DNA from 4 places in the Streptomyces sp. NPDC001219 genome. Region 2 is predicted to be linked to each of the others. Evidence: riboswitches for the same ligand, from Rfam matches in the RefSeq annotation. Region 2 holds a riboswitch; each other region holds the start of a gene.
The links. Region 2 has a riboswitch for cyclic di-AMP ahead of ACWC9R_RS26935 (C40 family peptidase). Riboswitches for the same ligand answer to the same signal wherever they lie in the genome.
Positions count from the first base shown of each region.

Region 1: another riboswitch for cyclic di-AMP. It lies ahead of ACWC9R_RS06245 (NlpC/P60 family protein); the one in region 2 lies ahead of ACWC9R_RS26935 (C40 family peptidase).
Region 3: another riboswitch for cyclic di-AMP. It lies ahead of ACWC9R_RS30060 (M23 family metallopeptidase); the one in region 2 lies ahead of ACWC9R_RS26935 (C40 family peptidase).
Region 4: another riboswitch for cyclic di-AMP. It lies ahead of ACWC9R_RS23205 (transglycosylase family protein); the one in region 2 lies ahead of ACWC9R_RS26935 (C40 family peptidase).

Region 1 covers NZ_JBSFJF010000007.1:35,632-37,821, forward strand. The annotation lists gene ACWC9R_RS06245 (NlpC/P60 family protein) at 1-1,115, opposite strand, end outside; cyclic di-AMP (ydaO/yuaA leader) riboswitch at 1,123-1,306, opposite strand; gene pcrA (DNA helicase PcrA) at 1,595-2,190, shown strand, end outside.
Region 2 covers NZ_JBSFJF010000050.1:31,421-33,610, forward strand. The annotation lists gene ACWC9R_RS26925 (LysE family translocator) at 1-74, shown strand, start outside; gene ACWC9R_RS26930 (hypothetical protein) at 107-571, opposite strand; gene ACWC9R_RS26935 (C40 family peptidase) at 628-1,101, opposite strand; cyclic di-AMP (ydaO/yuaA leader) riboswitch at 1,106-1,289, opposite strand; gene ACWC9R_RS26940 (hypothetical protein) at 1,580-1,888, opposite strand; gene ACWC9R_RS26945 (ATP-dependent Clp protease proteolytic subunit) at 1,895-2,190, opposite strand, start outside.
Region 3 covers NZ_JBSFJF010000064.1:34,132-36,321, reverse strand. The annotation lists gene ACWC9R_RS30060 (M23 family metallopeptidase) at 1-928, opposite strand, end outside; cyclic di-AMP (ydaO/yuaA leader) riboswitch at 940-1,095, opposite strand; gene ACWC9R_RS30055 (DUF2332 family protein) at 1,381-2,190, shown strand, end outside.
Region 4 covers NZ_JBSFJF010000038.1:12,716-14,905, forward strand. The annotation lists gene ACWC9R_RS23200 (transglycosylase family protein) at 1-490, shown strand, start outside; cyclic di-AMP (ydaO/yuaA leader) riboswitch at 742-912, shown strand; gene ACWC9R_RS23205 (transglycosylase family protein) at 920-1,573, shown strand; gene eno (phosphopyruvate hydratase) at 1,910-2,190, shown strand, end outside.

The DNA of each region.
Region 1 (2,190 bases), on a different contig from region 2:
ATCGGCATGTAGTAGATCGACTCCTCCCGGACGTTGGCGCCCGGCTTCGGAGCGTGGACCATCTTGCCGTTGCCTATGTACATGCCGACATGGCTGATGTCGTCATAGAAGAACACCAGGTCGCCGGGCTTCAGGTCCTTGGTGGCCACCCGCTCGCCGATCTTGACCTGGTCCCAGGTCGTACGGGGCAGATCGACGCCCGCCGCCTTCCAGGCGGCCTGGGTCAGCCCCGAGCAGTCGTAGGAGGTGGGCCCGGTCGCGCCCCACACATACGGCTTGCCGATCTGGGAGCGGGCGAAGGCGAGCGCCTTCTCGCCCTTGGCGGTGGAGGTCGAGTCGCCCGTGGAACCGCCGGCCGAACCGCCGCCCGTGGAGCCGTCGCCGTCGTGCTGCCGCTGGCGCTCCCGCTCCTGCTGCTTGCGCGCCTCCTCCGCGGCCCGGCGCTTGGCCGCTTCCTCCTTCTGGCGCTCCAGCTCCGCCAGCCGCGCCTTCTCCTGCGCGGTCAGCCGGGACAGCAGCTGCCGGGCCTCGGACAGCTTGTCCTGGACGGAGCGCTTGGACTCCTTGAGGGAGGCCTGCGACTTCTGCAGCCGCTCCAGGCTGTCGGTCGCCTCGGCACGCTGCCGGGCGGCCGCCGACTGCTGCTCCTGGTAGTCGCTGACGGCCTGCTTCTGCCGCCCGGTCAGCCGCTCCATGAGGTGGTTGCGGTCGACGAACTGCTGCGGGTCCTTGGCGAACATCAGCTGCGCCGTCGGGTTCATGCCGCCGGTGCGGTACTGCGCGGAGGCGAAGGTGCCCAGCCGGCGCCGGGACTCGTTCATCTTCTCGGCGCGCTCGGCCGAGGCGTCGAGCAGGTCGTCCACCTTGTCGCGCTGCGCGTCGGCGCGCTCCTTGGCGGCGTTGTACTTCTGGGTGGCCACCTCGGCTTGGTGGTAGAGGTCGTCGACCTTCTTCTGGACCTCTTCGACGGAGGGCTTGGGCGCCCTGGGCGCCGCGTTGGCCGACTGCGAGAGCAGGGTGACCGAGGCGAGGGCGGCGGTGGTGAGCCCGGCCGCCGTACGACGGCCTGCGGGTGAGGCGAGAACGCTGGTGCGCGGCTTGCGATGCGACGCCAAGACCGGCAACTCCTTCCGTGGACCGCCTACCGGGTTAGCTGTCGGGTTCGGGCGGTGTCGCTGACGGAAGGCTTGCCCTACGGTCCGGACGTCCACTGGCGATGGCAGTACGGACCGATTCACCCCGGTGGTGCTGGTGGGTCCCCGGCTCCGGGTGCCTGGGGCAGGGCCGGACTCGGCGTCGGCGGCCCGTGCGAACCTGTCGTCCGCGGGGAGGCGGGCTGCCTGAGCGAGGACGTTAGCCAACTCGTGTGGCTTCTGTGAAGGCTGATGTTCGATATGCCCGAAACCTTTTCGTGACCTGAACGCGATGCGCGGTCTGTTGTGCCAGATGTCGGATTCGGGTAGACGAGGCGCCGCCGGTCGGCCGCGGTGCCGGACGTCCGGACCGCCGCTGCGCCGGTGCCGGCTTCACAGGCGGCCCGCAATCCGCCACTCCGCCGCGGAGTGTCAGTGCGGCCGCCTAGACTCGGTGGGCGATGAGCAGCCTCTTTGACGACAGCTTCCTGGCGGACCTCGGCCACAAGGGCGAGGAGCAGCATCCTCCGCCCCCCGAGGACGAGCACGGCCCGGCCCCGGAGGAGATCCCCGCCGACCTCTTCGGCGGGCGGTTCGACGCGCCCGTCCCCAGGGAGGCCTACTACCGCGACGGCGCCGCCCGCCCGGCCGTCGACGCCGCGGCGCTGCTGGAGGGGCTCAACGACGAGCAGAAGGCCGCCGTGGTGCACGCCGGCGGCCCGCTGCTGATCGTCGCCGGTGCCGGTTCCGGCAAGACCCGGGTGCTGACCCACCGCATCGCGCACCTGCTCGCCGAGCGCCATGTCCACCCCGGCCAGATCCTCGCGATCACGTTCACCAACAAGGCCGCCGGCGAGATGAAGGAGCGCGTCGAGGAGCTGGTCGGCCCGCGTGCCCACGCCATGTGGGTCTCCACCTTCCACAGCGCCTGCGTCCGCATCCTGCGCCGCGAGTCCAAGAAGCTGGGCTTCACGTCCTCCTTCTCGATCTACGACGCCGCCGATTCCAAGCGCCTGATGGCCCTGGTCTGCCGCGATCTCGATCTGGACCCCAAGCG
Region 2 (2,190 bases):
CGCTGGAGGCCGTCACCGGAGCGCTGCTCACGGGGCTGGGCGGCATACTGCTCGTCGAGCTCGTACTGGCCTGACGGACGGGCGCCGGTCCGGGCGCGGCCACGGATCAGTCGCGGCCGCCGTACGGGACCATCCAGCGGCCGCCCACCCCGCGGCCGATGACCAGGGTCCCGCCGTCGGCGGTGGTCCATGCCCGTACGCCGTCACGGTGCCGCAGCGCCCTGGTGATCCGCGGATGGCCGCGGTCCACCGTCTCCACCAGCTCCAACAGGGGAGGACCGGGGAGGGGTTCGGCGACGGCCGGCATGTCGAGGCTGCCGGCCTCGCGGCCCAGCCGCTCGGCCAGCGCGGTGAGAAAGGGCGGGCCGAGCGGCGCGGCGAGGTCGCCGGGGGCCGTCCGCTCCCGCACCCACGCGGGCTCCACGTCCGCGAACACCACGGCATGGCAGGTGAAGGACACCACTCCGGCGTCCCGCGGTGACGGCGGGGGCAGCACCGTCACCGATCCGTCCGCGGGCGGGAAGCTTCCGCGCGCCGCGGCCGTCAGCAGTGTGCTCAGTGGCGACGCCACCCCGCCAAGTTAGCTGAGCCCACTGACAATTGATCACATGTAAGACGACCTGCGGATCAGCCCACGCGCCCGTACGAGACCGTGCGGCTCCAGATCCGCTCCAGCCGCACCACGCTCCCGGCCTTGGGCGCGTGCCACATCCGGCCCCGGCCCGCGTAGATGCCGACGTGGTAAATGCCGCCCGCGGAACGGAAGAAGACCAGGTCGCCGCGTCGCCGCAGGGAGGCCGGGATGTGCAGGGTGCGGCCGTACTGGGCGGCGGCGGTGCGGGGCAGGGCCCGTCCGGCCCGCCGGAACGAGTACAGCGTCAGCCCTGAACAGTCGAAGGCGTGCGGCCCTTGGGCGCCGTACCGGTAGGGAGCCCCGCTCTTGGAGGCCGCGACCCGCAGCGCGTGGGCGGACACGGACGTGGCTTCGGCGTTCCCGGCCGCTCCTGGGGCGAGGGTTGTCCCGCCCAGGGTGGCCAGCGTCAGAGCGGTGACGGTGCCGGCACGTGCCAGCAGATTCGGCGTCTGCATGCGCACAGTCATGCGCAAACCCTTCGTCAGCCGCCTGCGAAGGAAGACCTGTCGGGTTCGGGCAGGCGAAGATGCCCGGCCATGCGTACGGCTTCACCCCAAGGAGCCCGGCCGTAAGGCCCGGACCCCGTCGTGCTCGGGTCCTCCGCTCCCGCCGGTCCACCACGTCGACCTGACATCCGGGACGGCGGCGGGATTAGGCGCCCGTCCGGACCGCCCCGTCGCTGTGGCGGGGTCTTGCCGTCGAAGGGATCGTCACGCACCCGGCACCCGAATTCCGAGCTGAAAATGCCGTATGTGAGATGGGTCACATTTCGCCTGAATGGTTAGATTTGTTCCGTCAAGTGCCGTGGCGCGGGGTGTCGCACTCCCTGGACCAGCGGCGAAACATCAAAGGTCCCAGGAATTGTGTTCGCCCCGCGCAATTCGTCGCCTCCTCACATCGGGCCCGGACGCTACGCCGTATGCGCAGCCCGGTGCGCGTGTCGGGTCAGTGGTCGGCGGGTGGTGGCACCGTCACGAGTCCGGCCCGGCGCTCACCGTCCAGGACGCGCAGCGCCCGGGCCAAGGTCTCGCCGTGCAGCTCCTTTTCACCCCGCTGGTGCATCAGTGTCAACGCGTCGCGCAGGCCGGCGGCCTTGGTGACCAGCGCCTGGGCGGCCCGCAGTCCGGTGTACGTGCCGCCGCCACGGGCCGGGTTGATCCTGCCCAGCAGGTCGAGCACCTCCAGATAATGGTCGATCAGCTCGCCCTCGGCGCGTGTCAGGGCGGGCAGCGGTGGCAGTTCCGGCGGCAGCATCCGGGCTCACCGTGCGCCGAGTTGGGGAACGGACTGCTTGCGCTCCCGGGTGAGCCCGTCGATCAGCCCGTACTCCTGGGCGGCCGGGGCGTCGAAGATCTTGTCGCGCTCGATGTCGGCGGCGATCCGTTCCCGGGGCTGCCCGGTGTGCTCCGCGAGCATGCGCTCCAGCATGTCGCGGGTGCGCAGCAGCTCCTCCGCCTCGATCTGCAGATCGGTGGCCTGGCCCTGGACGGGCTCGCTGAGCGACGGCTGGTGGATCAGGATGCGGGCGCCGGGCAGGGCCAGTCGCTTGCCGGGGG
Region 3 (2,190 bases), on a different contig from region 2:
CGTCGAGGGTGAGGACGATGCGGTAGCCGTACGAGCCGGCCCAGCCGGCCTGGGTGATGGTGCCGGAGTGCACCGCCTTGACGGGGGTGCCGGTCGGCGCGGCGAAGTCCTGTCCGGTGTGGTCGGCGGCCCAGCGGTCGCCTGCCTGGCCGAAGCTGGCGGTGAGCGTGTAGGAGGACACCGGGGCGATGAAGCTCTTCGCCAGTTTGGCGAGGCGTTCGGCCTCCGCCTTCTGCCGGGCCGCTTCCTCCGCCTTGCGCTGGGCCTCCATCTCGGCCGCCTTCTTGGCTGCTGCGGCCTTTTCGGCCGACTTCTGTCGGTCAGCGGCTTCCGTGGCGGCCTGCTCGACCGCGGCCTTCTCGGCTGCGTCACGGGCCTCCTGCTCGGCGGCGTCCTGCTGCGCGTCGGCCTGCTGGAGGATGCGGCTGCGCAGCGCCTCACCGGCGCCCGTGTCACCGCTGGTGTCCGCGCTCGCGTGCGTGGTCCGGGTGAGCGGCCCGGCGGGCGCCACGCCGTCGACGGGAGCCGAGGCGGCCGCGGCGGACGCGGTGGTGGAGTCGTCGTCGGATATCAGCTCGCCGATACCGGGCAGCGACTTCGCGTCCGGCAGCTTCTCGGAGAGGTCGTCGGCCATGCCGCCGACGTCGGGCATCGAGATCGGCACCGGCGGACGGTCCTCGGCCGAGGCCATTCCGCTCGCACCGACCGCGGCGATGACGCCGACACCGAGGACGGTGCCGCTCCGGGAAAGTCCGCCGCGCTGCTTGGCCACCCGGTGTTTGCCGCGGACGGAACGGGTGGATTCCTCGGTGGGATTCCACTCCTCCCACGGTCCGCCGTCATCACCGGCGCCGGGGCCCGGGAAAGCACCTCGGTCGTCGAGCTCGTAGCCGGACGGGGACTCGGGGGCAGGCCTGTTGGACGCCACGGGGGCGCACTCCTTTCCTTCCTTCTCGCCTACCGGGTTAGCTGACGGGTTCGGAGCAGGAAGGTCTCCTACGGACGCCCGCTGGCGGAGGGCGTCCGATTCACCCCAAGGAAGTTGGTTCCCCGGTTCCCTTGGTGCAGTTCGAAGTGCTTGGGGGTGCGTGAAAAGCGCGTGCGGGATTCGGCGTCGGCGCGCGGTGCCGCCTCTTGCGACGGCTGGGACGACCGCGCTGCGTTATCGGACAGTAATAGAGATGGCGACCGAATTCCAAGCGTTCCCACGAATCCTTGTCGGTGCAACACGCCTCGGTTGCAGGGACGTTTTCGGCCACCCCGGCCGTAAACCGGGCGAGTTGGCCGCGCGCCGCTAAACGATCTCCGGCGGATTGTGCACCAGTCGTTATGCGGAGGGGCGCCCCTCGGTCACGGAGGGTGAGAGCGTAACGTCGGATCATGGTCGTCAACGTCGGGAACACCGGGCACGCCGGGCGTGCTGCCGGTAACGCGTGGGGAGTGGCGGAGCGGTACCGGGAGTTCTCCTGGCGGGAGGCCCGGGACCGGTCGGCGGCGCACGAGGAGCTGAGCGCGCGGATCAGCCAGGACGCGGAGCTCTGCGATCTGCTGTCCGGGTCGCTGCCGGCCGGCGACAAGCAGCAGCCGGACCTCCTGCTCGCCGCCGTCCGTTATCTCGACGGCCCGCACGCCGAATCGGGCCCGCGCGGCGAGTCGGCGTACGGGCGCTGGCGCGAGTGGACGATCCGGCACTGGGACGAGGTACGCGCGGTGATCATGCAGCGCGCCGCCCGGACCGACGAACCGGCCCACTGCGCCACCCTGCTGCCGCTGCTCGCCCGGCTGCCGCAGCCGCTGGCGCTGCTGGAGGTGGGCGCGTCCGCCGGACTGTGTCTGCACCCCGACCGCTATCGCTACCGCTACGAGGACGCGGACGCGTACGGGGAGGGCCACCACGCGGGCGCCCTCCGGGCCGAGCTGGGCGCACCGGAGAGCCCGCTGGTGTTCACCTGCCGTACGGGCGGGGCGGCCGGCGAACTTCCCGAACGGCTGCCGGAGATCGTCTGGCGGGCCGGCATCGGCCTCGACCCGCTCGACCCGGTGGCCGAACCGGACGATCTGCGCTGGCTGCGGGCGCTCGTCCGGCCGGGCGACGAGGAGCGGGCGGCACGGCTGTCGGCGGCCGTCGAAGCGGTACGGGCGGCGCCGCGGCCACGGATGGTGCGCGGCGACCTGATCGACGAGCTGCCC
Region 4 (2,190 bases), on a different contig from region 2:
GGACTCCGGCGAGCCCGGCGACGCGTCCACGAGCCCGGAGCCGTCCGGCGACCGGGACGGCGACCAGGGCGACGAGCAGGACAGCGGCCAGGGCGACGACCCGTCGCAGTCCGCCGACCCGTCCGACGACCCTTCCGCCGACCCGTCCGGGGACGGCAGCCGTACGGACGGCACCGGCACCCCGCGTGAGGTGCCCGGCAAGGGCAAGCACCGCGGTGGGGCGGACGGCGAGGACGCCGGGGACGGTGACGCCGGGCGGTCCGCCGGCGGCCGGCACGCCTCGCGCGGCGACGACGCGCACCGTACGGGCCCGGCGGCCGACGGGGACTACACGGTGCGCCCGGGTGACAGCCTGTCAGCCATCGCCGCGGCCCACCGGCTGTCCGGCGGCTGGTCCACGCTCTACGACCGCAACGAGGGCGTCATCGGCTCCGACGCGGACCTGATCCAGCCCGGCCAGCGGCTCGATCTCGGGCGGAACGCAGGGTAGTTCGCCTCCCTTCGCCCTCTTTTGGGAAAGTGAGACAAGGGTCTCGTTGACTCCGGAGGGGCCCGGTGTACCCAACCCCGGCATACCGGGCCCCACCTGCGAAAACGCCTCCAAGCCCTGATCAAAAACGGTCAACTTGGTTCAGATGGTGGGGTTTGAACCCCAAGGGGATTACTGCTTAACGTCAGGACCGCTCGCCAAAGCGGGCCCTTCGATCACACGCCGAGTCCTGCCGGTGGTCGAAGGCACTTGACGCGCAAGCGCCGAAGGCAGGAGCGGGGGACCCAGGATTTGTGCCGGCCCCGCCCGTGAAAACGGGTCAACCGGCTTGGGGTGAAGCCAGGTGCGTTCCGCGCACCCGGCCGGGCGACTCATCAGTCCGAACCCGACAGCTCACCTCGTAGGCGTCGGTGAGGAAACGAACGAACCATGCTGATCTTCAAGGGCAAGCACCGTCGTCCCTCCAAGGCCGTCCGCGTCGCCACCCTCGCCGGTGTCGCCGGTGCCGCCGTGGCCGTCCCGATGATGGGCGCCACCTCCGCCTCCGCCGCCTCCGTCGCCACCTGGGACAAGGTCGCCCAGTGCGAGTCCGGCGGCAACTGGTCGATCAACACCGGTAACGGCTACTACGGTGGCCTGCAGTTCTCCAACTCCAGCTGGGCCGCCGCCGGTGGCACCAAGTTCGCGCCGCGCGCCGACCTCGCCAGCAAGTCCCAGCAGATAGCCGCCGCCGAGAAGCTCCTCGCCATCCAGGGCCCGGGCGCCTGGTCCTGCGCCGGTGCGGGCAATCTGACCGCCGGTGGCCCCGCCGCCGACGTCGACACCTCCGCGCAGACCAAGTCCGCGCCGAAGCAGGAGTCGGCCAAGCCCGAGCCCAAGAAGGCCCCGTCCGAGGACCGTGCCTCGCGGTCCGCCGAGCGCAAGTCCACCGGCCACGGCAACTACACCGTCAAGGCGGGCGACACCCTCGCCAAGATCGCCAAGGCCCACGGCGCCGACTGGAAGTCCGTCTACAAGGCGAACAAGTCGGTCATCGGCGGCAACCCGAACCTGATCATCCCCGGCCAGCAGCTCACCGTCTGAGCCACCCGCCCAGCGGACTCCGGGGTTCGAGCGGCGGACCCCCTTCCTCCGTGAGACCAGCCCCGCCACGGCGCGCACTTCCCCCCGACGCGCCGTGGCGGGGCTTCTCGCATCCCGGCCCCCGCGCCCGGAGCGCCCGCCGCCGGCGCCCCGCCGACCGGCGCCGTCCCGCGGCTTTCCCCGTTCGGCGAACAATGTGCCGAAAGGTCCCGTGAACTGGGCCTTCGGTAAGTATTCCGGGGTCTTCCGTCCCACGGAGCGGGCCAAGCACCGACGGACACCTCCGGGGCCGTTAGGCTCATGCGCAGAACGCCAGACACCCACGAAGGAGACAACGTGCCGTCGATCGACGTCGTCGTAGCCCGCGAAATTCTCGACTCGCGAGGTAATCCCACGGTCGAGGTCGAGGTCGGCCTCGACGACGGCAGCACCGGCCGTGCCGCCGTGCCGTCCGGCGCCTCCACCGGCGCCTTCGAGGCCATCGAGCTCCGCGACGGCGACCCGAACCGTTACCTCGGCAAGGGCGTGGAGAAGGCCGTCCTGGCCGTCATCGAGCAGATCGGCCCGGAGCTCGTCGGCTACGACGCGACCGAGCAGCGGCTGATCGACCAGGCCAT